2 regions of the Prevotella sp. P4-119 genome follow, and region 2 is predicted to be linked to the other one. Evidence: riboswitches for the same ligand, from Rfam matches in the RefSeq annotation. Region 2 holds a riboswitch; the other holds the start of a gene.

Region 1 (14,983 bases), on a different contig from region 2:
TTTCCTTTACGCTCTTTTCATATGTGCCAATCGCAACAACTAACCGTTTTATATTTTCAGATAACGTAGATGCCGTTTCGTCAAAACTTGTATGGGTGCTTGTACGGGTACTTGTATGGGTGTCGCCAACATCTGCATATCCAATCAGCATATAACGGTTCTTCAGCTCATGATGTTCGCCCAACATCAAATTACGGAAGAACCTGATGAGGAATGACTTGTTGGGCTCTATACCCTTTGACGGATTGCGATAGTTCGCACGAACAAGGGCATTGCGGAAATACCAAGAGTTGTCGGCAAACAAATCGTTGTCTACCTTGAAACCGATAGAGCGCAGATATTTGATGACAAACACAGCCGTTGTTCGTGTGTTGCCCTCACGAAACGGATGGTTCTGCCATAGCAAGGTGACGAAATCTACAATGTGACTGATAATTTCATCCGTTGACAGTCCTTTATAACTAAAGTCCTTTTCTTGCTGAATATCATATCGCAACGCCATCATAATGTCGGCAGCACGGCCATACACAACGCTATCGCCTTGCAGTACCCATTCCTTTTTGCTGATGTCATAAGGTCGCACCTCACCTGCATGTTTGAATATACCCTCAAACAAGTGCCTATGGATATTCAAAAACTCTAATACTGTGAACGAAAAAGACTGCTCACTCAGTAACTTGGCTATATTGGCAGCCACACGGTCGGCCTCTTCCTTTTCGGCATCGTCCTCATCATGCGTAGTTTTGTTGACATAATACGACTTCAACTGTTCACGAACATCGTCGATAGTAATATCGCCCTCAATATGCCTAACAGCCGTCTCTTTCAGATAGTCAGACACCTTCAGACCATCAACATCTTGCAGACCTATAGCCGTGCGCCATGCCGAAGCCCTTTCGCGCTTATGTGGCTCTGCCACACGCTCGTAGGCTTCGAAATCAAGGTATAGTTGTTTGTTTTTATCAGTCATTATTGCCAACCTTTATGTTTCCAATCTTACACACAAAAGGAATGTACCTGTCACTGCCTTTCCTCTGTGCTTTCAGTATATCACACTCTCCTAATTCTGCAGGTTCATCAGGATTGTACTCTATGAGCAAATACTGTTTGCCGATTCCGTTTTCTTTCGTGCCATATCCTTTCATGTGTTTCTTGGTCTACAAAGGTAAAAGTAATCTTGGATAATCAAGAAAGATTACGGAAATAATTATCCATGTTATTGCGTTTTACATCTATTTTTAAACAAAATAGCACCAATTCAAGGCTCTACAATCAAAATCCAACTACTTTCTGCTCGATTTTCAAAAATCAGTAGAACAGAGATTGTACCAAAAACAGGAAAGAAGTGGTATTTTTGAACGCATGAGAGGTCAATATGGTAATGAGCGCAACTTGTTGACTGGTTATGACAAGAAGATATTTGAGGAAGAATATCCTAAAGACCGTGTGATTATGGAATGCTCAGATATTGCAACCAGAGTTGGAAGCTCACATACAACGAGCTGTAGGTAGAGCAAAGAAACACTTGATGCAAAATCAGAAAAGATCATGGGCACGTAGTGTGGCTTGTTGGAACGATATGAAGGATAGCTTAGAGGATGCCATAAAAATTGGTGGCAACCTTCTTGCGTCGGAAGGAAATATTGTGGAGTCTTGTGATGATGAAGAACAGGAGATTGTCAATCGTGCTAATAAAATAGAAGCGCATTTATGGTTTGATGTCTATCGATGGGCAATAGAAAATGATAGGTTTAGTGCGCGTGAACGCAAGTTTGTTTCTAATATATACATTTCTGTGCATCGAGGAAAGAAGTTTAGAAAAGTAAATCAAGCAGAAGGTGCATTGGGCTTAATGGAAAAGACGAAAAGACTCGGCTTTGACAAATGGCTTGATATAATGAATAAAGAAAAGGCAGAACTGGAAAATAAAGAACAATCAAAAAAATAAGCACAATCTAAATATTGAAAAGCGACATAAGCCATAAGAACAAGTTCATAGAAAATGGGGTGATTCCAAGTCACCCCATTTTCTTTATAATGTTCTAATAAACTCAGATTTATTTCCTTTTACATGCAAGCTGGAAATGCTGCGATATTTACAATAGAAGAGCCTGCTGTATCTAATTGCCAGCATCAAACATACCGACTCCGATTGAAATAGCTTCGTTTTCATCATCTGCATTCACAGTTATGGTAACGAAGTCTGCGTCTGTTGTTATTTCTGCTTGGTAGAGGTTCATAACTTTATCTCCTTTATATAATCTGCAACAGCTTTTTGCCATGCAATAGTGAATGATTCACTGTTCTGATAGGCATAGAATGTGATAGACTCTCTACCTGTCAGGTTTTTTGACTCTATCTCATACACTTTTGTTTCTCCATTATAAGAGCATTCTACTCTTAAAATATCAAAGGTTGAACTATTGTTAAACTTACATCTGAAATTGTTGGTTTCTCTGTTAAAGTTGACGTTTCTACGGATAATTTTTACCATTTTTCCTCCATTTATAGGATAACAAGATTGTGTAGGTATTGTTTTTTTTATTGTTGTTTTCATAGAAGAAGTGAAGTGTTCTGCAGATCCAATAACAGGTCTGCATCTCAACTTACTTAACAAAGCTCTGAACTCTTTATTCACCATGTTGGTGTTTTTTTCAAGGTTTAGAGGCGGGTTTTGCTCTTCGGTAAGTTTTTCTTCCCACGGTTCCGGGGCAGCATTTTTAACAAAGGCAAGTAACAGGTTGCTCATCATCCATTCAGTCAACTTTTCTTCGTCAGCCGGTTTGAATTTTTTATGTTTAAAATCACCCTCTTTTCGTGGTATTAAATCATATCCGATAAGGCTACCTATCGATTTTCTTAGGGTTGAACGACTTGCGTTATTGCCTACAAAGTGAGTGCGGTAGACCCTCTGTCTGAGATTCTCACTTGCAATACCGGTATAGATTGCTTGATAAGTATTACCATCTAAAGTGACTTCGGGTATTTTGGGCTCAATGTCTACTTTAGGTAATTGACTTCCTTTGCGTAAAAGGAAAACGTAATTACCAGCTACATTTGGAAGCGTATTGCTGTCCATTGTCATAGGATCGAAAAGTTTGAAATTTGCCATATTCTTAATGTTTTTTGCAAAAGTAGTTATTTGTTAAGAATGCACCAAAATTTTTAGGATATTTCTAATAAAATAGGTAGCCTAACCCATTGCCTTTCAAAGAGTGACATATAAGCGTACCCCCATAAGTGACATGTGAATGTACCCCATGAGTGACATATAAACGTACCCCCATAAGTGACATATTGTTGCCCCCTAATAGGTGACATATAATTGCTCCCATAAGTGATATTTAGGCTATAAGAAAGAGAACAAATACTGTGGTTGAATTGTCTTTCTGAAGAACGATATTTTTTTGATTATATGTTTTTATTTCGTAATTTTGCAATCACGTACAATCCACATGGATAAATTAATAAGATAATTGGCATAAGAATAGAAATGAAACAACTGAAAGAGAATGAAGGTATAGCGCGCAGCCTGTTGATCACAATGGTTGTTGTTGCGGGACTTACTGTGGCTAATTGCTACTACAACCAGCCTCTGCTGGAGATGATACGTCACGATATTGGGGTGAGCCAACATGAGGCAAACCTCATAACCGTTGTCACGCAGATAGGCTATGCGCTTGGCTTGTGTTTCCTAATTCCTATGGGCGACCTCTACTCGCGCCGACGCATCATTGTTGTGAATATGACGGTGGCTGCCGTGATGGCGGTCGTCATTGCTGTTGCCCATCGGGTATGGATGATATGGGGGGCGTCTCTGCTATTGGGCGCCTGCTCTGTCATTCCGCAGTTTTTCATACCTATAGCAGGACAATATTCTAAGAAGGAGAACAAAAGTAGGAATATGGGGGGCGTTCTGTCGGGACTGCTGACGGGTATTCTTGCTTCGAGGGTGGTTAGCGGTTACGTCGGCGAATGGCTTGGCTGGCGCGAGATGTATGTCATCGCAGCTCTGGTGATGGTGCTGTGTATGGTGCTTACGCTCAAGATTATGCCGCAGATAAAAAGCAACTATGTGGGCTCATACAGGGGATTGATGGTTAGCGTGTTTGATATGGTTAAGAGCAACGGGCGCATACGGCTTTATGCCGTACGTGCCGCTTTCAGTTTTGGCAGTATGATGGCTATTTGGTCGTGTCTTGCCTTCCGGTTGGCTGAAGCGCCGTTCTTCTCTGGTAGCGAGATGGTTGGAACATTGGGATTGTGTGGTATCGCTGGTGCCATAGCGGCAAGCGGTGTGGGCAAGCTCGTGAACCAATGGGGCATAAGAAAGATGAGTGTTTATGGGGCTTGCCTGCAACTGGTGGCGTGGGGTACGGCCTATCTGTTTGGTGATACTTTTATGGGACTTGTGGTGGCTATCATCTTGGTGGATATTGGTTTGCAATGTCTGCAGCTAAGCAATCAAAGTGGTTGCATTCAGGAGGTGCCTCATGCTTCAAACAGGGCCAATACCATCTTCATGACTACCTATTTTATCGGTGGTTCTCTTGGCACCTATTGTGCCGGATTGGCTTGGATGCGTGAGGGATGGATGGGTGTGTGCACGGTTGGAGTCGTCTTGGCTGTAATTTCGCTCTGCATAACATGTTTTAATGGAAGGAGAATTTAAATCCTGGAGGATCTTTAACGAAAATCATAAATCATAGATCATAGATCAGAACTAATCTTTTGTTGGTTCAATATGCAGCATAATGTGGGTGTCGGCACCAAACTCAGCTCGGATGGCCCGTTCGATGGAGGAGGCATGCTGATGGGCATCGGAGAGCTTGAGGTCGCTTGGTAAACGAAGATGCATTTCGATGGCGATATTATTGCCTATACGACGCGTGTAGAGTTGGTGGATGTCGCTTGCCAACGGATCACGATAGACGATGTCGCAAATCTTTTGTTCTACGGATTCAGGAAGACTTTCTTCTAAGAGTTCTCCTGATGCCTGACGCAAAATGCGAAAGGCGGCATAGAAGATCATGAAGCTCACTACAACAGCGGCAATGGGGTCTAGGACTGCCCATTGCTGACCAAGCATGATGGCTCCTCCAATACCTATGGCTGTGCCGATTGACGAAAGGGCATCGCTACGATGGTGCCAGGCATTGGCTTCAAGGGCTTGTGATTTGACTGCACGTGCAGTTTGGCGCGTCAGGCGGAATACGATTTCTTTGGCAACAATACTGACGATGGCAGCAAAGAATGCTAACACTCCTGGGACTTCTAACTGTTTGCCGTGGATGGCGTCAATGATCTTCATGATGCCGTTCCATGCCAGCAGGATGGCTACAAGCATCAACGCCATTCCTACTATCGACGAGGCAATGGTTTCGTACTTTCCATGTCCATAGTCGTGGTCTTTGTCGGCAGGTTTGCTACTTAGCCTGACCATGACTATCACTACGATATCGGTAAGGAAATCGCTTAACGAGTGTACGGCATCGGCTATCATGGCTGCGGAATGGCAGAAAATGCCTGCTGCAAATTTTGCCAATAGCAATACCATATTGACCACGCTGCCCATGAGGGTTACTTGATAGATTCGGCGTTCGCGAGAATCTTTTTTTGTTTTGCTTGCCATTTTTCTTTTATCGTTTGGTTGACCGTCAATCACGGGCTGCAAAAATACTATTTTTTTCTTAGACAGCCAAGCCTTCTGCCTATTACTTTTTGATGTATTTTACAATGGTTAGGGTATGGCCTGAATCAGTCATGAAGGTTTAATGGAAATTTGATGCAGAATATTTTGTGTTTCAAAAAAAATCATGTACTTTTGCAGCTCTTTTGTACAAAGCATATGAATAGTCAGTTACGCGGTGTGGTTAATGGTATCATTTCTGGTGTATCGTTTGGAATGATACCTTTGTTTTCAATTCCTGTTATTGCTGCAGGAATGGATAATGTTAGCATCCTGGTATATCGTTTTCTGTTTGGTTCGGCAGCCATGCTTGCCATTCTCCTGTTGCGTAAGACGAATATGCGTGTGAGTCTGTCAGAACTGCTGCGTATCGTGTTGCTTGCCTTCTTCTATATTACCACAGCCCTCGCAACACTTGAATGTTACAAGTATCTGTCGTCGGGTATTGCAACGGCTTTGGTTTATACCGACCCCATCTGGTGTGCACTCATCGGACTGGCATTTCTCGGTGATAAGTTCTCCATCAAACTCACCTCTAGTATTTTGTTAGCCTCTCTGGGTGTGATGATGATGACTGGTGTGTTTTCTGGAGATGGCACCTTCTCGATGATTGGTCTCCTATTGGGATTGGCGTCTGGACTGGCGTATGGTATCTATCTCATCCTTGTGCCTCGATTGAAAGTGAAGCACATCGCGAGTCTAAAACTCACCTTTTATGTGTTTTTCACGGGTATGTGGCTACTGATTGCCTATAGTCTGATGACCAACGGTGGGGTGGAAGAAGTTCCTGACAGCAGTTGCTGGCTTGACCTGGCGCTCTTAGGTTTGATTCCTACGGCAATAAGTAATATCTGCGTGACTGTTTCGCTGAAACTCATCGACAGTACGATCGTGGCTATTCTTGGTGCTTTTGAACCGCTGACTGCCATGGTGGTTGGTGTTGTGATACTGGGTGAACCCTTGGGATTTATTGGTGTTGTCGGTGGGATGCTGATTCTCGTTGCCGTTGCTATTCTGACTATCAACCCACAGAAACTCAAGTTCATACGAAAGTAATGTGTTACACGGATTTTTAATATCTCACACGGATTACGGATTTTTTTCTTAACAAAAACCTCGAAAGTACCAACATGAAAATCTGTGAGACATTAGATCTCTTGCGAGATCTGTTGCAGATAGGCGGTGAAGGAGGGGAGAGTGGTGCGCTGCCAGATGTCGCCTAAGAATGCGGCACCACCGAAATGGTGGGACTTGAGGTATGGGAGATGGCGGGCGGTGACTCCACCTAAGGCTACTACCTGATGGTCGATGATGCCAGAATGGGCGGCTTGCCGCAGGACGGACTCCTGGAATGCGGCATGGTAACCGGTCTTGGAAATGCTGTTGAAGATGGGACTGAGAAATACGTAGTCGCACTGGGTCTTGCGCTCTGCTACCTCTGCAAGACTGTGGCACGAAGCGGAAAGGCTGCCGTGGAAGGCAGCGGGGGGCTGGGGATTGCGACGGTTGAGGTGAATGCCGTGGAGGGGAAACTCTTCGACAAGGTGGAAATGGTCGTGGAGCACGATGCGACCAAGCCACTGAGTAGGAACGGTGGCAAGAAACTGTCTGACGGCGTCTGCCGAGGCGGTGGGCTTGCGCACATGGAGCAGGTCGATACCGCTGCGGAAGAGGGTGTCGATGGTAGAAACCTCTCCCGGCAGAAAGTCGGGAGAGGTGATGACAATCCATTTCATAGGTTGCAGGATGAAGATGGATGGTTATTTCTTGAGTTTCTCGATGATCTGGTCGGCAACGCGCTTTCCTGACATCAGCATGCCACCGAAAATGGGCCCCATGCGAGGAGTGCCTGCCACTGCAGACGATGCCATGCCGCAGACGTAGAGGCCGGGGTAGATCTCACGGGTGCCTTCTACGACCATGCGCTCGCCTTCTATTACGTCGAGGGAACGCTCGCCGATAACACCGCCGGTGGCTGTGTCGAGGCTGATGCCGTTTTTGCGGGCAACGACCTTACACATCTCGCTGTCGTGACCTGTGCCGTCGATAACGCATTTCGCCATGATATTTAGCGGGTCAACATGGAGGCCTTCACGGAGTACTGGAGTCCAGTTGACCACAACACCACTGACAACATTGTTTTTGAAGATGACGTCTTCTACCGAATAGCAGTTGAAGATGGTGGCACCGGCATGAACGGCGTGGTAGAGCAGGGCAGATGTGCTCTCTACGGAGTCGATGGTGTAGAGTCCGTCTTCAAAGGCCTGATAGTTGATGTCGAAGTCCTTGACGATGTGCATGGCTTCTTCCTGAATGACAATCTGGTTGAACATCATTGCGCCTCCCCACATGCCGCCACCAGGAGACAACTTGCGGTCGAACTGGGCTACACGGAGACCTGCCTTGGCGAGGTAATAGGCGGCGACGATGCCTGAGGGGCCTCCGCCCACAATGGCTACGTCGAGATTCAGATTACGTTGGAGTTTGTCGAAATAGGTACTGATGATACCTTTTGATACTTGTGTTTCAATCATTGTTTGTTGTTGTTTATTGGGTTATAGATTTGTTACTTTTCTTCTTCGCAGCTCTTTAGGGAATGGCTGATGCGTGCTGCGCAGAAATTAGGGCCACACATGGTGCAGTAGTTGGCATCGACGGAATTGCTTGCCTTGTAGTATTCCAGGGCGCGTTCGGGATCTAACGAGAGGTTGAACTGGTCTTTCCAACGGAAGTCGTAGCGTGCCTTGCTCAGCGCATTGTCGCGGACGGTGGCACCGGGATGACCCTTGGCAAGGTCGGCAGCATGGGCGGCAATCTTGTAGGTTACAACACCAGTGCGCACATCGTCTTTGTCGGGGAGGGCAAGGTGCTCCTTAGGGGTGACGTAGCAGAGCATGGCGGTGCCGTACCATCCGATCATCGAGGCGCCGATGGCAGAGGTGATGTGGTCGTAGGCGGGGGCAATATCGGTGACGAGCGGACCGAGGGTGTAGAAGGGTGCTCCGTGGCATTTCTCGATTTGGCGCTCCATATTCTCCTTGATCTTATGCATGGGAACATGACCGGGACCTTCGATGAATGCCTGTACGTGTTTGGCCCAAGCACGCTCTACGAGTTCACCCATGGTGTCGAGTTCGGCAAACTGCGCCGCGTCGTTGGCATCGTAGGTAGAACCGGGACGGAGGCCGTCACCAAGGGAGATGGCTACATCGTACTGGGCACAGATGTCGCAGATGTCATCGAAGTGCTCGTAGAGGAAACTCTCTTTCTGGTGTACCTTACACCATTTGGAGATGATACTGCCTCCGCGACTGACAATACCCGTCAGACGGGTGTCGGCAAGATGGATGTTCTTCAGACGGATGCCGCAATGGATGGTGAAATAGTCCACTCCCTGTTCGCACTGCTCGATGAGCGTATCGCGGAAAATCTCCCACGTCAGGTCTTCTGCCTTGCCGTTGACCTTCTCAAAAGCCTGATACATCGGTACGGTACCTACGGGAACGGGGCAGTTGCGCAGAATCCATTCGCGCGTTTCGTGGATGTCTTTTCCCGTGGAAAGGTCCATCAGCGTGTCGCCGCCCCATTTGCAACTCCAAACGGCCTTTTCCACCTCTTCCTCGATGCCCGATGTGGTGGCGGAATTACCGATATTGGTATTGATCTTCACCAGGAAATTGGTACCGATAATCATCGGCTCGCTTTCGGGATGCTTGCGGTTGGCTGGGATTACGGCACGTCCCTCAGCAATCTCCTTGCAGACAAATTCCGGGGTGATGTGGGTGGTAATGCCCAATTCCTCGCAGTTCATGTTCTCGCGTATTGCCACATACTCCATCTCTTGCGTGATGATGCCCTGTTTGGCGAAGTACATCTGTGTCTCTCCCGCCTTGCGACCGTCAATCCACGGTTGACGCAATTTAGGGAGTCCCTGTTTCAGGTCGATAGCCATATCGGGGTCGCTGTACGGTCCGCTGGTGTCATAGACATAGACGGGGGCATTGGCTTCTTCATGGCGCACATCGCCCTTGAAAGTGACGGTGGGGGTGAGGTTTACCTTTCTCATACCCACGCGCAGTTCCGGATAGCGTTTTCCTTGCAGATAGACTTTCTCGGAAGATGGATAATTGATCTTGATTTTTGTTTCCATTTCTTTTATATTGAGTTATTTGGCTATTTCTTTCTCTGTAAGACGGATGAAACGTTGCATCTCTTCCACAGGACTGTCGGCATTGAGGATGGCTCCGCTTACGGCAATACCGCTGACTCCAGTTGCCATGACGTCAGGGATGTCGGAGGACAAAATGCCGCCAATGGCTACGATAGGGATGGTGATGTGGTGGAGCTTCATCTGACTGACAATACGGCGGTAACCGTCTGCACCGAGGATGGGGGACAGTTTTTGTTTGGTGGTGGTGAAGCGGAACGGACCGCAGCCGATGTAGTCGGCTCCATCGCGGTAGAGTCGTTCGACATCGTCGAAGGTGTTGGCGGTGCCGCCGATGACATATCGGCTGCCCAGGAGTTTGCGTGCCTCACTCACGGGCATATCGTTCTTGCCGAGATGTACGCCGTCGGCACCTGCCTCCTGTACCCATTCTGCATGGTCATCGAGGATGAATGTGGCATGATATGTCTTGCAGAGTTGGCCGATGGCTGTGGCTGCCGCCAGGAACGTATCTTTCGGCGCGTCTTTCATGCGGAGCTGGATCCAGCGACATCCGCCTGCCAAGGCGAGGCGTGCTCCTTCTACGTAGTCGTAACGGTCGTTGGTGTGTGTAATAAACTGTATCATTGTATGATTAGCTTTTCTGGGTTAAACAAATGGTTTACTGGGCCGTTGCCCCTTCCTATGCTGACATCCTTGCCGGCTTCTATGGCAGAGGACAGGTAGCACTTGGCCTGTTGTATCGCCTCGGGAAGGGATGAGCCACGGGCGATAAATGAGGCAATGGCGGAGGATAGGGTGCAACCCGTGCCGTGGGTGTTGCGTGTAGTAACGGTGGGATGGGAGAATGACAACGGAGGGGTGTCGGCTTGGTAGAGTACGTCGGTCTTGGCCTGTCCTTCCAGATGTCCGCCCTTGATGAGTACCGCCCTGCAACCGAGTTGCAGAATGTGGCGGGCGGCACGTTCTGTGTCGTCTATGCTGCGGATGGAGGTGTGGGAGAGGACTTCGGCTTCGGGGATGTTGGGAGTCAGCAGGGTGCATAGGGGGAGGAGGCGTTGGCAGAATGCCTCAACCGCATGGGGTTGCATGAGTAGCGCCCCGCTCGTAGAAACCATAACGGGGTCGATCACCAATGTGGCATGGGGATAAGGGGAGAGGGTGTCGGCAATGGCACGGATGATCTCTGCATTATTGACCATTCCCACCTTGATTACATTTGGGGCGATGTCGTCCATGACCGCCTTGATCTGTCCGGCTACGATGTCTGGACGGATGGCTTGCACCGCCTGCACGCCAGTGGTGTTCTGAACGGTGACGGATGTGATGGCGGTAGCGGCATAAATGCCCAAGGCCGACATGGTCTTGAGGTCTGCCTGGATGCCGGCTCCACCGCAACTGTCGGATCCTGCTATGGTCAGTACGCTAATATACCTCATTTTGTTTTCATTTTTCTGAGGTACATCTGCTGACGTACTTTCAAAGACGATACGGAATAGAAACAGCTTCTGGATTTCTGCCTGAACCATCAAGGCGAGAAAAAAGAAGCAATCCCTTCGGCAGCATTACCTGCATCAGGTTCTATGGGTATAATCTCAGCAACACAATCGTGACGCACCCCTTATTTCTTCTTGTAAGTATGATACAAAGGTAGTGAAAAATTACAGATAATGATGATGATGGTCTGTTATTTAAGATTTATTCACACCGACAGCGACCCAATGGGTGTTGGATCGCTGTCGGACGGAAACCAGTTTCGGTTTATTTTTCGGTATAGAACTTGATGAGGCGGGTGAGGGCTTCTTGGCAGACGGGACAGAAGTCGGGGTGCTCGTTGGTGCGCATACGACAATCTTCCTGTCCGCGCCATACGCCATGGGTGAGATAGCCGCCACCCTCTACCAGCGAGGCGCGTCCTTCGTCGATGAGTTTCTGCCATTTGGCAGGATGCGTGGTGTGGGTGGTGAGGTTGGGTTCCCAGGGTTCGGTATCGGCAAAATACATGGGGTCGTCGTCACCGTAGGGATATTCGTCGCCAAGGCCGCCAAAGGAGTGACCGAATTCATGAACCACCACAGGAAGGAACTGTTGGCCACGCGTGTAACAGAGGTTGTAGGAATTGTAGATGCCTCCGCCGCCATAGTGGGCTGTATTCGCCAGGATAATGATATGTTCGTATGGTGTTCCTGCCAACAGGTCGTGAAGGCGTTTGAGGTGCAGGGTGGTCAGGTAGCGTGTGGAATAGAAGGTGTCGAAATGGCTTCCCAGGGCGGTGTCGAGCCAGATGTTCTTACCGGGTTGGCTGACGTCTGTATCATGGGAAGGCGATTGGATGGCGATGATATTGAAACGATCTTGCAGTTGCTTGAATGGTTCGTGGCGAAACAGCGCCTCGGTGGCTGCACGGCAGTCGGCAAGATACTGATCCATCTGTCCGACGGTGTAGCCCTCGGCAACAAAAGCCACATGGATGCATCGGGCGGTGTCGGCGGCAGCATGAATCGTGGTGTAACGACTCTGCTGGTGCTGGCGACGGATGAGGATGTCGGTGGGATTGACACGATGGGTCATCGACGCCATGGTGCGGGCATGATAGTCGCGCAGGGTGACGGTGATCTCTACAGCTTGGCGGGGGTAGGGAACGAGGAATACGTTTTCAAATGACCGACTGGTCTGCCGTGCTTCGGCAGTAGAGAGCCATTCCTGAAAGAGGGTGGAGAAGGAGTGGCGGTAGATGACGGTTCCTGTGGCTGCATCTTTCATGGTGATGTCGCCGTTGCCTTCTAAAGGCAGTTGGTCGAGATGATGACGCCGACCGTACCATCCGGCACTCTTGTGGAGTTGGTCGAGGTAGATATGCTGGCTCTTCTTGTCACCGGCAAAGATGTAGTCGAGGCGCAGGGTGCTGTCGTTGAAGAACTGTTGGAAATCTTGTGCATGCAGACTGATGGCGGTCATGAGCAGAACAAGGAATGAGACGTAACGTTTCATAAGATGTCATTGATTAGTTGTTGGATATAAGGACGAGGCCAGTCGCGAAGGTGCAGCCGCTGTTGGTCGTACTGCATGAGGTCGAGATCGACAGACACCCGACTTCCCTGTCGGCCGCAACGCTGTTCTGTAGCCTTAAGCAACGCGTTGAGGGAGTCGGCAGACAAGTCGGTCGTGCCTTTGATCAAGCGGTTCATATACATGATGCCGCTGCCTTTGATGTCGGTAGTCCATAAGAGGCGACTGCATGTGGTGTCGGTCAGCATAGTCTGCAGCCATTGTGACGCCCACTGGATGTGGGCGGCCTGCCGATGGTTGGAACCGAGCGAGATGATTACTGTTGCCATAGGGTAGGGCACTATTTCTTTTCTTTCACAAAACCATGACGGTAGGCATAGAGCAGCTGTCGGAGGTCGTCAATCTGTGCACGCAGTTCGTCACCCTTGTCGGTATCTGCCACATGCATGCGATGGGTGGAGAGTTCGACCAACTGGGTTGTTGACTTGATGTCGGAACCTTTTCTGATAGCATCGGAAGCACTTGTGAAGGGTTCGTGTTGAACCAACTGGAATCCACGTGAGTGATAGACCAAGGTGTAGCCCGCAATACCTGTCTCGCTATGATACGCCTCGGAGAATCCTCCATCGATGACCATCAGTTTGCCATTGGCTTTGATGGGGTTCTCACCTTTGGAGGCATGGACGGGAACGTGGCCGTTGATGATGTGGCGGTTGGGGCCTGCCACACCGAATGCATCAAGGATGCGGTCGCAGACTTCTTCGGAGTCGCGCAACTGGAAATAGTAGCCTTTCTCCTCTTTATAGGTCTCGCGGTCGGTAAGGAAATAACGCTCAAACGTAGCCATCTTTGACTTGTCAAACAAGGGTGAGTCTTTACCACACCAAAGGTAGAGGAAATAGTCGATGGCGTACTGACGAAGTTCCGGATCTGTATCGCTATTGAATGCAGAACGGATGAGCATGCCCAAGCGTGTCATCAGTTCCATACCGCTGTAATGCTCTCCATGATAGAGTGCAACGCTCTTCAGCGAACCGTCAGCATTGAGCGGACAGGAGGCGTGAAACAGCAGGTTGTGGTTGCTGATATTGTACATGCAACCATGTGACAGGAGCATCTTGACATGCTTGTGGAGCTTCTCGCTGACTTGAAACGAGTGGTGGAGCTTCTCCATCAACTGTGTCTCTTCGGGAGTCAGTTCGAATGTCGGTTGACAGTCGGGACCTGATACGATAGTGGGGAAGAGGCAGGAAGTCATGGGGTAAGCGGTGTCGCCGATGGTGCAGGTGGCGTGAGCATAGTCAATCGCTTCGAGCAGACAACGATCCTGCATTGCCCATTCTGTGCGGCGCTTGAAGATGGTAGCTTCTGTCTTGAACTGTATGACGGTGATGGCCTTGTGCATCAATGCCGTGAGGCGCATGGTCTTTTCATCGAGGTGGGAACCTTTCAGAAGTTTGGGTTTGAACTCTTTGCAGGGATCGTCGCCGTAGGTCTCCATGGCAAAGGTTGCCAATGGTACGAGGTTGATGCCGTAGCCTTCTTCGAGAGTGGCTAAGTTGGCGTAGCGCAACGAAAGGCGCAGCACATTGCAGATACAGGCATCGTTGCCGGCAGCAGCGCCCATCCATAGAATATCGTGGTTGCCCCACTGGATGTCCCAGGAATGGTAATGGCGCATGGTGTCGAGGATGATGTGGGCACCGGGGCCTCGGTCGAAGATGTCGCCCAGGATGTGTAATTGGTCGATGGCGAGTCGCTGGATGACGTGGCAGAGGGCGATGATGAAGTCGTCGGCACGTCCTGTAGAAATAATCGTATCTACAATCACGGTGACGTAGGCAGCCTTGTCGGTATCGTCGGTACGCTCATGAAGCAGTTCTTCGATGATGTAAGAGAAATCGGGAGGCAGCGATTTTCTAACCTTAGAACGTGTGTATTTGCTGCTGACGTCGCGGCAGACAGCCACCAACCGATGGATGGTGATATGGTACCAGTCCTCCAGATCGGATTCAGCGGCTTTGATGAGTTCGATTTTCTGTTCGGGATAATAGATGAGCGTGCACAGTTCTCGCTGTTCTTTGTCGCGGATGTCGCCGGCAAAGAGTTCGCCCACC
Region 2 (14,983 bases):
GCATCATAAGTGCGATATACCAAATAGCATCCATCGGCATCGAGGGTAAAACGGGCTCCTAAGGATTCGTTGAGCGTGCCTTGCCACAGTTCTTCATAGGAATAGGCAGACCAACGAAGGCCTTCTGACGTGAGTCGAGTGGTATTGAAACTGAAGATACTGACCTGCTGGCCTGCGAAACTATCAAAGGTTTGGCGACCTTCTGCTGCAACAAACCATCCATAATCGGTCAACATCAGGGGTTCGATATTCATCTGACGGTAATAGCGCATCATCAAGGCGATATTGCCAAGGGTATGGTCTTCACGCATTCCAGTAGCACCAAGATAGGCTAAGCGTAAACGGCAATGATTACTGACGGAGGACTGATAGTGGTCCAAGCAATAGCGTGTGGCTTTAGTGAGGTCGTTGTCTTCCTGTTCGGTAATCCGTGCCAACCGTGAGCGATACTGCGAAGGAATGCTGTCACCATCGCCCACTACAACATCAGCATCGGGCCAATGGGCAATGGATCCGTCGCAACAAACCACATGGGGAGCAGAACGAAGCACTCCGAGCGGTATGGCATGGGTGGGAAACACACCATTGGCAAGGATAACGGCATCGGGACGAAAGAGGAATTGCGACATCATCATGCTTCTGAGGTTGAGGGTGACTGCTGGCATTGATGATTCTGGCGATGCATCAGTTGACGCCACTTAAACCATCCTGCTACGGCAATCACAACATAGAGTCCATAGAGTCCTGCCTTAAAGGGAATGCCTTTGGTGACATAGAGGAACGTGCATACCACATCGACTGCAATCCAAAAGAACCATTGCTCCATATATTTGCGTGCCAATGCCCATAGGCCCACAAAACTCAGCGCATTGGTGAAGGCATCGAGTACAGGAACGGTAGAATTGGTCCAAGTGATGAGTATATAGTAGGTAGCTCCCCACGCTGCAAAGAAGAACACCGTGACTGGCAGATAAAGACGTAGGGGCATGTGACTGATGGGAAGCGTACGCTTCTCGCCGTGTCCCCATTTCCATACGATATAGCCATAGACTGCTGCCAAAGTATAATAGGTAGCCATTCCTGCATCACCATAGAGTCCGTGCTGCCAATAGAGCCAGATATCGAGGGCGGGCATCACGATGCCTACTATCCAAAGAAAAATACTGGCCCGATACTCCAGCCAGATATATATCAAACCGAGTATCGTGGTCAGTATGTCAAGCCCATGTAGGGCAATATAGTCGTACATGATTAGAATTTCAATGTCAGATGGGTCATGAAGGTTGTGCCTGCCATAGGAATATAGCTGATGGCACTCAGACGATGATCCTTGGTATAGCCGGCACTCTCGCTAACAGCATTGTACCATACGAAACCAGAAGGAGCATAGCAACGACCGAAGATATTGTTGATATCGAAACCGATGGTCACATACTTGATACCACATGCCTTGGTAACCTTTGAACCATAGTTGATGCTGAGGTCGCTCTGTGAATAGCAAGGCAGTGAACGGTCTTTGCTCTCGGAGTTGTCGAGATACTGACTGCTGACGAAATTGGTATGCCATGTGGCAGAGAATCCTGCATAGTGGAGGTCGATGAAGCCGTTGAGGATGGCAGAAGGTGAGAATGACAAGGTTGAATTGTCGTAGTGGATCTTCAATGGATCACCGTCCCAGTTATCTACATACTCGTCGAAATCCTTGATCTTGTTCTTGCTCAGACTGGCATTTCCTTCCAACGACATCCATGACAAGGGTGCCCATCCTGCTGTGAGCTCTACGCCCATACGATAGGAATCTTTCACATTGGTGGTGAGTGCCTCACCGATGTCGCTCAGCTGACCGGTCTGTACCAACTGGTTGTCATAACCCATATAGTAGAAATTGGCACCGGCATGCCAGTTGCTGCCCTGATACTGATAGCCAAACTCTACGTCGAGCAACTTCTCTTGCTCTGGGAATGGATAGTTGTAGTTGTCGGTATAGTTGTTGCGCTCAGGTTCGCGATTACTGTAAGCTACAGAAGCATAGGCCTTATGACCATTGTTGGTATAGCTGATACCTGCCTTGGGATTGAAGAAATTGAACTTCTCGTTGATGTCCAATACTTGGTTCTTATAGGTACCGTCAGCCTGCTCCACAAATTTATCGTTGACACCATCGGTCTTGTATTCTACACGACGGAACTGCAAATCGGCAAATACATTCCAGTTGTCGGCAAAACGATAGTTGGCCTTAACAAAGGCGCTATAGTCATACTTATGGGCATCAGAATCATAGTATTTATACTGACCATTGCTGCCCAGGAACTGGTTTTCTGCTGCCTGATTGGCAATATAGGTGAGATAGCCCCAGTGGTTGCCACGGAACTGCTGAAGGTTCAATCCGCCAATAACATCCCAGTGTTCATCCTTGTAGTTGGTGTTATACACGATGCCATAGGTGTGCTGGGTCAGCCCCTTCTTGCGCACAAAGTCGGAACGCTTTACGAAATTGCCGTCTGCATCATAGAAGGTGAGACCAAACTTAGCAAATTTCGACTGGCTCTTGAACTCGTTGTAGTAGCCATAACCATAGGTGTAGTGTACGGCAAAGTTGTGACTCCAATGGTCGTTGGGAGTCCAAACAGCAGAAAGGATATTGTGGTTCTGATAGAAATTGTCGGTGGTCTTGTTCCAAAGACTACCATCACGCATGGTGTAAGGCACGATGGTATAGTCGCCCTTGCCGTTGCGCACCAATCCTGCTGTCAGGATATTGAACTTCCCGAGACCAGCAGCATCCATATCCTTATAGGTATAGATACCATCGCTCATCAACGTGAAGTTGGTGTCATAGTCGCTGGCGAGCACACCATTCCATGCCTGGCCGGTCTTTTCAAAGTTGCCGATATTCTTGTAGCTCACCTTGAAATTGTCAGCAAGCCATGTCAGTCCACCATAGTAAGAACCTGATCGTCCTGATGTTCCATCGATATAGCCATCGGTAGCGGTCTCATGATAGGCACCGTCGAAGATCAGGTGTTTGCCCAACAAACCTGTTGAGAAGCTGACACCTGTATTATAGGTGTTGAAGCTACCAAACGAACCTGTCACCTCTGCGGTAGGGATAAGCGATGGGAAAGCAGTAGCCATAGAGATGCTACCACCAAAGGCTCCATCACCATTGGTAGATGAACCAACACCGCGCTGAATCTGCACACTACCCAAAAGAGCGGCATAGCTGTTCATATTGGCCCAGAACACGGTCTGATCCTCAGGAGAGTTAAGGGCTACACCATCGAGGGTGACATTGATGCGGCTACCTGCAGCACCACGAATACGCATATAGCTGGTACCAGTGCCCAATCCATTCTCACCCCATGCAAGGATGCCGGGTGTGCGCGAAAGGAGGAATGGGAGTTCCTTTCCTGTACGAGAAAATTGCTGGAGTTCTGATTTCTTAATGTTGGCTACGGCATAAGGAGCTTCCTTGGCTGCACGTACACCTTTTACTACTACCTCATTCAGCTGGTGCACCTTGACGGTGTCGATTGTGGCTTGTGCCCATACGGCTTGACTGGCAAAAACACAGCACACCACACTGAATGCAATCCTGTTTAATCTTTTCATTGAATGTTTGTTATAAACCTTAAACTATATAAAGGGGGAAAGAACGTAGTCCAAGGAAAATTCCTACGACAGCATTACCTGTACAGGTTCTATGGGTATGTTCTCAGCCTCCGTCTCTTCTACGAGTAGGTAGCACCCCTTAGTTAGCGCTCTGCTAACCGATTGCAAAATTACTATAAATAATTGAAACTGCAAAATTATTGTTATTTTTTTGAGCATGAGCACCTTGTGCGCAACAAAGAGGAACACACGACCTCCACCACTTCTTCCTGACAAAGCCTACAAGGAGAAACCGTTACCAAAGGAACTATAACGGGAGTTATCAGGATTGACCACGATTTGCTCTACTACGATTTCGGGAGCTATCATTACAAATCGGCAGATTGGGTAAACTTGAGTACACTCTTCTCACTTTTTGCGAATCTCACAAACTGTTCGGCTGCATTGACATAAAGTCCACAGAGGTCATCAATACTTGACATGAAACTGTCTTACCATTCCAATAATCGTCAAAACTACACACACCACTCCCCATCCTTATAATTATATAATAGGTGTAAGCAGTATTGCCACACCTTCCAACGTGTGGCAATACTGCCGATGCCATGAGTACGCACCTATCGGTTGCGTAGCACGCCAAACTATAAGATAGAAGCACCATTGTCCAATGCAGACAATGGTGCCAAAGGGTTATAATTTCTCACCGTAGCAAAGGTCGCCACAGTCGCCAAAACCAGGAATGATATATTTGTGTTCATTCATTCCGGCATCAATGGCGGCACACCAAACAGTGGCATCGTCGGGCAACACAGGACGAATGGTATCAATTCCCTCTTGTGTAGCTATCACACTGGCGATATGTATCTTGCGAGGCTTACCTGTTTTGCAAAGCGCTTCAATGGCAGCAGCCATCGAACCACCTGTAGCCAGCATCGGATCAACAAGTATCAAAGTCTTGCCCTTAATGCTGGGCGATGCCATATACTCGGTATGAACGCCCACTTCGGTATGCTCGCGGTTGGTGTACATGCGATAGGCAGACACAAAAGCATTCTCTGCACGGTCAAACACCTGAAGGAATCCTTCATGGAAAGGCAAGCCCGCACGCAATACAGTACCTACAACAATTTCATCTTTAGGCACTTGAATATCACAAATGCCCAACGGTGTGGTAACAGATTTCAACTTGTAATCGAGCGTCTTAGATATCTCATAAGCCATCAACTCACCCACACGCTTGATGTTATTACGGAACAACAGACGGTTGCGCTGATGATTCTTGTCGCGCAATTCAGCCATATAGAGGTGCATCACGCTGTTCTCTTCATCGAAATTGATAATTTTCATAGATTGCTTCGGTTTTTGACCGCAAAGATAAGAAATGTTCGCGGAATTTTGCAAAGTCAGCGTGACAATTATTTGCGAGACCACCCATTTTTAACTACTTTAACCAAAAAATGGCCCATCTAAACGCTAAAAAAACTAAAAGCCGACCAGTAAATTCGGAATTCTTTGTAACTTTGCGCCGTAAAACGGATAATAGTAATTTCAAACTCAAATATTTTTCATTATTATGGCAAAGTTAGATTTGACACAGTATGGCATCACAGGCTCAACCGTGATTGCTCACAATCCTTCGTATGAGTTTCTCTTTGAAGAGGAGACAAAGGCAGGACTGACTGGTTTCGATAAAGGTCAGAACACTGAGCTCAACGCAGTAAACGTAAAGACCGGTATCTACACCGGACGTTCTCCTAAGGACAAGTACATCGTTGACGATGCACAGAGCCACAATAAGGTTTGGTGGACCACCGAAGAATACAAGAACGACAACCACCCCATGAGCGAGGAGGTTTGGGCAAAAGTTAAGGATATCGCTATCAAGGAGCTCTGCAACAAGCAGCTCTACGTAGTTGATGCTTTCTGCGGTGCCAACGAGGCAACACGTCTGGCTGTACGCTTCATCGTTGAAGTAGCATGGCAGGCACACTTTGTTACCAACATGTTCATCCAGCCTACCAAAGAGGAACTGGAGAACTTCAAACCTAACTTCGTTATCTACAATGCCTCTAAGGCTAAGGTTGAGAACTTCAAAGAGCTCGGCCTCAACTCAGAAACTTGCGTAGCCTTCAACACCACTTCACGCGAACAGTGCATCATCAACACATGGTACGGCGGTGAGATGAAGAAGGGTATGTTCTCTATGCAGAACTACTTCCTGCCTCTCCAGGGCATTGCTTCTATGCACTGCTCAGCCAATACCGATATGGAAGGTAAGAACACCGCAATCTTCTTCGGTCTCTCTGGTACAGGTAAGACCACTCTTTCTACCGATCCTAAGCGTCTGCTTATCGGTGACGACGAGCACGGATGGGACGACGAAGGCGTATTCAACCTCGAAGGTGGTTGCTATGCAAAGGTTATTAACCTCGACAAAGAAAGCGAACCCGATATCTACGGTGCTATCAAGCGCAACGCTCTGCTCGAGAACGTAACAGTTGCTGCCGACGGCAAGATCGACTTCGCAGACAAGAGCGTAACTGAGAACACCCGCGTATCATATCCTATCGAGCACATCGAGAAGATCGTGAAGAAGGTGAACGGTCGTAGCGCAGGTCCTGCTGCCAAGAACGTTATCTTCCTGTCAGCCGACGCATTCGGCGTACTGCCTCCAGTATCTATCCTGTCTCCTGAGCAGACCAAGTACTACTTCCTCAGCGGATTCACCGCTAAGTTGGCTGGTACAGAGCGCGGTATCACCGAGCCTACTCCAACCTTCTCTGCTTGCTTCGGTCAGGCATTCCTCGAGTTGCATCCTACCAAGTATGCTGAAGAGCTCGTGAAAAAGATGGAGAAGAGCGGTGCCAAGGCTTATCTCGTAAACACTGGTTGGAATGGTACTGGCAAGCGTATCTCTATCCGCGACACTCGTGGTATCATCGATGCTATCCTCGGTGGCGCTATCCTGAACGCTCCTACCAAGAAGATTCCTTACTTCGACTTCGAAGTTCCCACACAGCTTGAGGGTGTTGACACCAACATTCTCGACCCACGCGACACTTACGCTGACGCTGCAGAGTGGAACAAGAAGGCTGAGGATCTGGCTGCCCGCTTCATCAAGAACTTCAAGAAGTATGAGGGCAACGAGGCTGGTAAGGCTCTCGTAGCTGCTGGTCCAAAACTCTAATAGACCCGTCTATTCATTCTAAATATGGCTCGTTTCCTCCGTGGAAACGGGCTTTTTTTGTTATACACCTTCTTTCAGAAATTGACAGAAGTCAAAGAAACATAGCAAACCGACAAAATAAAGACCTCTACACGATGGTCATCTGAAAGAAATGTAGTTACTTTGCACCCGCAATTGAGAGATAAAGGTAAAAGATTTATTTAGGAACTAATAGACAAGAATTCTAATTAATTATGTTTGATTTACACACAATGGCCATTCTGGCGACTGTGGCAATATCGGCTGTCATGTGCCTAATAACATTGACACACACGAATGTCCGTTAACAACAAGAGTGCGACTTGAGCTATTCATGTCACACTCTTTTTATGTTTAGAAATTCTAAAATATGTCACATTATCATATAATTTACTTAATAAAAGCACCAAATATGACGCTATTTGCAGAATTGTGAGTAAATTTGCATCCAAAATTGAAATATTTCAAATGAAAAAACTCGTAAATGCAGCATGCATGCTGTTGGTCATAGCTGTTTTGACATCATGTCTGAAGTCTAACGATGATGAGGCCGTATATTATAACGACGCCGCAATCACGTCGTTTACCTTGGGCACACTCAACCGCTATCTGCACACAACAACAGCAGCAGGAAAGGACTCTATCTACAAGACAAGCGTAGCAGCATCAAGCTACAAATTCAACATCGACCAGATCAATCACGTCATCTTCAACCCCGACTCACTGCCTTTGGGTATTGATGCGTCAAAGGTGGTATGCACCATAGGTACAAAGAACAATGGCATAGTAGTCATCAAAAACCTCAACAACGACTCACTGAAATTCTACACCTCATCAGACAGCATCGACTTTTCGCAACCACGCGAAGCCCGTGTCTATGCTACCGATGGTATGTCGTATCAGAAATACACCATCAAAGTGAATGTCCACCAAGAAGACGGCGATGCCTTTGGATGGAAACAAATGGCTGACAACAACCAGTTGGCAGCACTCTCTGGCATGAAGGCCATGGTATTGGGCAAGCGTATCTTCGTATTCGGCAACGATGGCGGCACTACCGTTGGCTATACCACCACCGATGGCAACGAATGGACTACACTCACTCCCAACATCAACACACCGCTGACCGCAGGAGCATACAAACAAACCGTGGCAAATGCAGATTCTATCTACATGATGAACGGCAACATGCTGTTGCGCACTGCCGACGGCAGCCAATGGGACGAGATTGGCGAGACAACAGCTATTGCCAAACTCATCGGTGCAAGCAAGAAAGAACTCTACGGCATGACTGCCGACAACAAACTCATGGTATCACGCGACGGTGGACACCAGTGGCAAGCCGATGCCATCGACGCAAGCGAATCACTCCTACCCACTGCAACAGTCGCCACGACATGCTATCCAATGAACATGGCAGACTCTACCGACTATGTCGTTATGGCAGGCAACAGTACAGCAAACGCCAAAGCTGCCGTGGTATGGAGAAAGATTGCAGAATTCAACTATCATAGCGAGCCAGGACAATGGGTATATATGGAAGCCGACGGCAACAGATACGAACTGCCACAACTCGACAACCTCACACTGGTGCCCTACGATGACGGCGTACTCGCCATCGGTACGGTGAATGGCAATTTTACCTATATCTACCAGTCGCGCGACAACGGTATCACTTGGAAAAAGAACAAGTACTACCAACTGCCAAACGATTTCGATACCAGCACCACACGCTATGCCGCCACATCAGACGGTGTGAATATCTGGCTCTTCGGCGGAGTAAACGGCGAAGTATGGCGTGGCAGACTCAACAAACTGGCGTGGTAAAAGAACGAAACTATCTTTGAGAAAGATACTGCAAACACTGGTTCTCCTCACACTGACCATACATGCCAGTGCACAGGAAGCTCCCGAATATCGAGCCGAGATAGGCGGGGCAATAGGACTGGTGGCCTATGAAGGCGATTTCAACGGCAATCCGCTACGCAACCAGCAACCCATGCTGACCCTCGTAGGACGCTATCGCCTCAATCCACGCATGGCACTGGCTGCCAATATCAGTTGGGGACAACTGAAAGGATCGTCAACCCATGCCAACACCTACTACCCGGATTTGGAGCCCATGAGCTTCAAACATTCGGTGGCAGACATAGGTATGAGGTATGAATATAACTTCTGGCCCTACGGCACAGGACATGAATATCGGGGAGCGCAACGGTTTACACCTTATATATATATAGGTATCGGAGCCACCATCGCAAAACCGGAAAAGACAGAAGCAGCTGTCAACATGCCAATTGGCGCAGGTGTGAAATACAAGATAGGCGACCGTACCAATGTCGCAATGGAATGGACCATACACTTCACAACCAGCGATAAAATCGACGGTGTGGCAGATCCATACGGCATCAAGAGCAGTGGACTCTTCAAGAATACCGATGGTTACAGCCACCTGCGGTTGTCACTGACATACGACATCTGGAGAAAATGCAAAACGTGTAACAACGATATATAAATGACTATGAACAAGCAACTGGATATGACACGCATCCCCGAGCACATTGCCATTATCATGGATGGCAACGGGCGTTGGGCACAACAGCGAGGTAAAGAGCGTAGCTATGGACACCAAGCCGGTGTAGAGGCTGTAAAACGCATCACCTCGGAGTCTGCCAAACTGGGAGTTAAGTATCTGACACTATACACATTCTCTACAGAGAACTGGAGCCGCCCTGCTGACGAGGTTGCAGCACTGATGGGACTGATACTCACATCACTCGAAGACGAACTCTTCATGAAGAACAATGTACGCTTCCGCGTCATTGGCGATGTCTCAAGAATGCCAGAGTCTGTCGTTCAGAAACTACGCGAGACCGAAGAGCATACTGCCAACAATACTACCATGACCTTGGTAGTAGCGTTGAGTTATTCGTCGAAATGGGAAATCACCAAAGCCATGCGTGATATCGCAACAGAAGTGAAACAAGGCACCCTGTCTGTTGATGCCATCGACGACACCACCATCAGCCAGCATCTGGCAACCAATTTCATGCCAGATCCCGAACTGCTGATACGTACAGGCGGAGAATTGCGCATCTCCAACTATCTGCTGTGGCAGATAGCCTATTCAGAATTGTATTTCTGTGATACATTCTGGCCCGACTTCGATGAAGCAGCGTTGCACGAAGCCATTGCCAATTACCAACAGCGCCAACGTCGTTTTGGCAAGACCGAAGCACAGGTGGAAAATGAAGAGAAATAACAACGGAAATAATTAGTAAAGTGAGAAATATATTCTATTCCAACAAATTGACAGACATGGCAAAGTGCATGATGCTGCTTTGCACCATACTCTTCCTTCCTGCCGCTGTTAAAGCACAGGATGTGATTACCAATCCCGAAATCTCCTATACAGGCACACCGCGTGTTTGTGAGATTGGCGGTATAGCTGTAAAAGGCGTAGAAGGTTACGAAGACTATGTGCTGACAGGTCTGTCAGGACTCTCCGTAGGTCAAGTCATCAGTGTACCAGGTTCTGAAATCACCGATGCCGTGAAGCGTTACTGGCGTCACGGACTGTTCTCGAAAGTGGCTATCACTGCCGACTCTATCGTAGGTTCAAAGATTTATCTCTGCATCCATCTCGGCACTCGCCCACGCGTAAGCCGCATCAACTATAATGGTGTGAAGAAGAGCGAACGCGAAGATTTGGAAAACAAGCTGGGTATTATGAAGGGAAACCAGATTACGCCCAACATGATAGACCGTGCAAAGATTCTCGCCAAGCGCTATTTTGACGATAAAGGATATAAGAACGCAGAAATCAGCATCCTTCAGCGCGACGATGTATCCAATAAGGATCAGGTGATTCTTGACGTTGATATCGACAAGAAAGACAAGATGAAGGTGCGTCACATCATCATCGAAGGCAACGAAAAACTCAAGAGAAACAAGATTACAGGTACATTCTTTAAGAACGGAGCCTTTGCCAAGATACACGAAGCCGGCAAGTTCAAAAACTTCTTCAAAGCCAAGAAGTTCACCCCTGAACGCTACGAAACCGACAAGAAAAACCTGATTGAAAAATACAACGAGCTCGGTTATCGCGATGCCACCATTTTGGAAGACTCGGTATGGAACGAAGACGAGAAGCACGTCAACGTATATATCAAGGTGGATGAAGGTCAGCAATACTACATCCGCAATATAGAATGGGTGGGTAACTCAGTACTCACCAGCGACTTCCTCAACAATGCCTTGGGCATGAAGAAGGGCGATGTCTATAATCAGAAACTGATGAACAAACGTCTGAAAGAAGATGAAGATGCCGTGGGTAACTACTATTGGAACAACGGATACATCTTCTATCAGCTCGACCCCACCGAAGTCAATATTGTGGGCGACTCTATCGACCTTGAGATGCGTATCACCGAAAACCAGCAGGCTCACATCAATGCTGTACGCATCTATGGTAACGACCGCCTCTATGAAGAAGTTGTTCGCCGTGAGTTGCGTACCAAGCCCGGTGACCTCTTCTCTAAAGATGCTGTGATGCGTTCTGCCCGTGAGATTGGTAACATGGGATACTTCAATGCTGAGACCATCAACCCAGATATCAAGCCTAACTATGAGGACGGCACCGTGGATATCAACTGGGAATTGGAACAGAAGTCTAACGACCAACTTGAATTCTCACTGGGTTGGGGACAGACTGGTGTAATCGGTCGAATCGGCATAAAGCTCAACAACTTCTCCATGCGCAACCTCTTTGGTAAGAACAAGATGCACCGTGGTATCATGCCTATCGGTGATGGCGAACAACTGTCACTGTCGTTGCAGACCAACGGACGCTACTATACCTCGCTCTCTACAGGTTACAGCACCGGATGGTTTGGTGGCAAGCGCCCGAATGCATTAAACGTCAGCGCCTTCTTCTCTAAGCAGAGCGATATTTCAAGCAGTTACCGCAACAACAGCTACTATAACAACTACCTCAACTACATGTATGGTTTTGGTTCGTACAACGACTTCGGTCACAACTACGACGCTATGCTCGACGACGATAAGTATATTGAGATGTTCGGTGTAGCATTGGGATGGGGTAAGCGTTTGCGCTGGCCCGACGACTATTTCCAATTGTCAATGCAGTTGGCATACACCCGTTATATGCTACGCGACTGGAGTTACTTTATCATCAGCAACGGTAACTGTAACAACATCAACCTCGGTATTACGCTGTCACGTACATCTATCGACAACCAGCTTTTCCCACGTCAGGGATCAGAGTTCTCAGCATCCGTACAGCTCACTCCACCATGGTCTTTGTTCGACCACAAAGACTATTCCACCCTCGCCACCGACCGCTATTCAGCAGCCTACGAGCGTGAATTGCAGGAGAAATACCGTTGGATAGAATACCACAAATGGAAGTTTAAGTCAAAGACCTATACTGCGTTGACCAGCGGTCAGAAGTGTTTCGTGCTGATGACCCGTGTCGAACTCGGTCTGTTGGGCTCCTACAATAAAGACAAGAAGTCGCCTTTCGAAACCTTCTATGTGGGTGGTGACGGTATGAGTGGCTACTCTACTGGTTATGCCGAAGAGACCATCGGTCTGCGCGGTTATGAGAACGGTTCGATATCAAACACCGCAGCCTATCATGCAGGCACGAGTGCATACTATAATGCCTATGCCTACGACCGCTTCACCCTGGAGCTTCGCTATCCATTCATGTTGGGTAACACCACCATCTACGGTCTTGGATTCCTTGAAGGCGGTAACGCATGGGTAGATACCAAGAAGTTTAATCCCTTCGACATGAAGCGTTCTGCCGGTCTGGGTGTCCGCATCTTCCTCCCAATGGTAGGTATGATGGGTATCGACTGGGCTTATGGCTTTGACAAGGTATATAACAACGGCAGCTACCAGAAGGGCGGCAGCCAGTTCCACTTCATTCTCGGACAAGAGTTCTAACCTTATAAAACCTACAGAAAGGAGACTGTTGATATGAAGAAAGAATACAAGACAATGGGCAAAACCCTACTGATGGCACTCGCCGCCAAGGCACTATTGGTTGCAGCCATCATGATCTTCCTGCCCCAGAGTGCCAGTGCACAGAAGTTTGCATTGCTCGATATGGACTATATTCTCAAGAACATTCCAGCCTACGAGCGTGCTAACGAACAGCTGACACAGATTTCCAAGAAGTGGCAGGCAGAGGTGGAAGCCATCCAGACAGAAGCACAAAGCATGTACAAGAACTACCAGCGCGACGTCGTGTTCCTTTCAGAAGAACAGAAGAAGGAGCGCCAAGACGCTGTCATGAAGAAGGAACGCGAGGCTGCCGAACTTAAAAAGAAGTATTTCGGACCCGACGGTGAACTCTTCAAGAAGCGCAACGCACTCATTGCTCCTATTCAGGAACTGGTATATAACGCTGTGAGCGATGTAGCAGAATCACGCGGTTATCAGTTGGTATTGGACCGTGCGAGTGATTCGGGCATCATCTACGGATCTCCCCGCATCGACATTTCCGACGATGTACTGTCGCGTTTGGGTTCCACACGCTAACTTCAAAATAAAACAGAAAGAAACAATAATAACTAAACAAACAATTAAACAATGAAAAAACTTATTTTAATGTTGTTGGTGTTTGCCCCTCTGGCAACATTCGCACAGAAGTTCGGTCACCTCAACACACAGGAAATCATCCAGGCCATGCCTGAGTTTACCAAGGCTCGCACCGAGATCGAGGCCCTCACCAAACAATACGAGGCTGATCTGAAGAGCATGCAGGATGAGCTTCAGAAGAAGGCACAGGCTTACGAAAAGGAGCAGGCCAACCTTCCAGAGAACATCAAGCAGCGTCGTGAGCAGGAGCTTCAGGAGATGTATCAGAAGATCCAGCAGAGCTATCAGGACAACCGTCAGGCCCTCGACAAGGCACAGGGTGAGAAGCTTCAGGCTATCAACGTGAAGGTTCTCGATGCCATCAAGGCTGTCGGACAGGCTGGTGGTTATGTCTATATCATGGATGTTCAGGGTGGCGTGCCCTATATCAGCACAACCCTTTCTACTGATGTAACAGCCCAGGTAAAAGCCAAGCTCGGACTGAAATAAACAATGTGTGAGGTAAAAAAGTAAAAACGTAAAAAGATAAAAACAACAGAAACTTATGAAAAAGATGATATTTGACAGCATGGTAAAAAATGCGGTAAAATGGGTTTTACCTTTTTGCCTTTTTGCTTTTTTACCTTTAACTGTTTCTGCCCAGGATGTAGCAACAGATGGCAACACCCTGAAGTATGGCTATCTCAGTTATGATGCCGTGCTCCACAGCATGAATGAATATGCCACCGTTGAGACCAGCATGATGCAGCTCAACGAGAAGTATGCAGCCGAACAGAAACGTGCAGAAGACGAGTTCAACCGGAAGTACGAGGAGTTTCTCGATACGCAGCGCGATATGCCGCTGACTATTTTGCAGAAGCGCCAAAGCGAACTTCAAGACTTGCTCAACCGTAACATCACCTTCAAGAAAGAGAGTCAGGCACTCTTGGAACAGGCAAAAGCCAAGGCAGAGGCACCTCTTCGCAAGCGTATTGCCGAAGCCATGGGTCGTGTTGGCATAGCGCGTGGCCTTGCCTTTATCATCAATACCGACCAACAGGCTGTGGCATGGACCCACCCCATGATGGGTGAAGACGTGACCGAGGCTGTGAAAACTGCATTGCGATAAGCGTCATTACCGATGTTGCCCAGTAATCCAGGCCCTATAGGCATCTTTGACAGCGGCTATGGCGGACTAACCATTCTGCATGGAATCCGCCAGTTGCTTCCCCAGTACGACTTTCTCTATCTGGGCGACAATGCCCGTGCGCCTTACGGCACACGTTCGTTTGACGTGGTATATGAGTTTACCCGCCAGGCTGTCATCAGTCTTTTCGAGCGTGGTTGCCATTTGGTCATCCTCGGTTGCAACACCGCTTCAGCCAAAGCCCTGCGCACCATTCAGCAGAAAGACCTGCCGCTGATAGACCCCAACCGCCGTGTCTTGGGCATCATCCGTCCCACTGCCGAAGTGGTGGGAACACTGACCAAGACTCGCCACGTGGGTATCTTTGCCACCGAAGGAACGATTAAAAGCGAGAGCTACAACTTGGAAAT

Evidence for each region. Region 2 has a riboswitch for thiamine pyrophosphate ahead of CIK89_RS02530 (TonB-dependent receptor). Riboswitches for the same ligand answer to the same signal wherever they lie in the genome.
Region 1: linked by a shared signal. The riboswitch ahead of thiD (bifunctional hydroxymethylpyrimidine kinase/phosphomethylpyrimidine kinase) and the one ahead of CIK89_RS02530 (TonB-dependent receptor) in region 2 are both predicted to bind thiamine pyrophosphate.

What each region holds. Positions count from the first base shown of each region.
Region 1 is NZ_NPJB01000080.1:30,565-45,547, reverse strand. Features, by position in the region: gene CIK89_RS09170 (Fic family protein) at 1-970, opposite strand, end outside; gene CIK89_RS09165 (hypothetical protein) at 963-1,145, opposite strand; gene CIK89_RS09160 (hypothetical protein) at 1,580-1,948, shown strand; gene CIK89_RS09155 (GIY-YIG nuclease family protein) at 2,237-3,112, opposite strand; gene CIK89_RS09150 (MFS transporter) at 3,494-4,672, shown strand; gene CIK89_RS09145 (cation diffusion facilitator family transporter) at 4,724-5,632, opposite strand; gene CIK89_RS09140 (DMT family transporter) at 5,849-6,745, shown strand; gene CIK89_RS09135 (thiamine phosphate synthase) at 6,838-7,425, opposite strand; gene CIK89_RS09130 (sulfide-dependent adenosine diphosphate thiazole synthase) at 7,450-8,223, opposite strand; gene thiC (phosphomethylpyrimidine synthase ThiC) at 8,256-9,839, opposite strand; gene CIK89_RS09120 (thiamine phosphate synthase) at 9,855-10,484, opposite strand; gene thiD (bifunctional hydroxymethylpyrimidine kinase/phosphomethylpyrimidine kinase) at 10,481-11,296, opposite strand; TPP riboswitch at 11,391-11,489, opposite strand; gene CIK89_RS09110 (M64 family metallopeptidase) at 11,619-12,848, opposite strand; gene CIK89_RS09105 (2-amino-4-hydroxy-6-hydroxymethyldihydropteridine diphosphokinase) at 12,845-13,195, opposite strand; gene CIK89_RS09100 (fructose-1,6-bisphosphatase) at 13,207-14,983, opposite strand, start outside.
Region 2 is NZ_NPJB01000023.1:86,131-101,113, forward strand. Features, by position in the region: gene CIK89_RS02520 (thiamine diphosphokinase) at 1-635, opposite strand, end outside; gene pnuC (nicotinamide riboside transporter PnuC) at 632-1,249, opposite strand; gene CIK89_RS02530 (TonB-dependent receptor) at 1,252-3,612, opposite strand; TPP riboswitch at 3,656-3,762, opposite strand; gene upp (uracil phosphoribosyltransferase) at 4,303-4,959, opposite strand; gene pckA (phosphoenolpyruvate carboxykinase (ATP)) at 5,186-6,799, shown strand; gene CIK89_RS02545 (DUF6242 domain-containing protein) at 7,286-8,644, shown strand; gene CIK89_RS02550 (DUF6089 family protein) at 8,661-9,332, shown strand; gene CIK89_RS02555 (isoprenyl transferase) at 9,339-10,079, shown strand; gene CIK89_RS02560 (outer membrane protein assembly factor) at 10,127-12,790, shown strand; gene CIK89_RS02565 (OmpH family outer membrane protein) at 12,863-13,387, shown strand; gene CIK89_RS02570 (OmpH family outer membrane protein) at 13,439-13,936, shown strand; gene CIK89_RS02575 (OmpH family outer membrane protein) at 13,992-14,555, shown strand; gene murI (glutamate racemase) at 14,568-14,983, shown strand, end outside.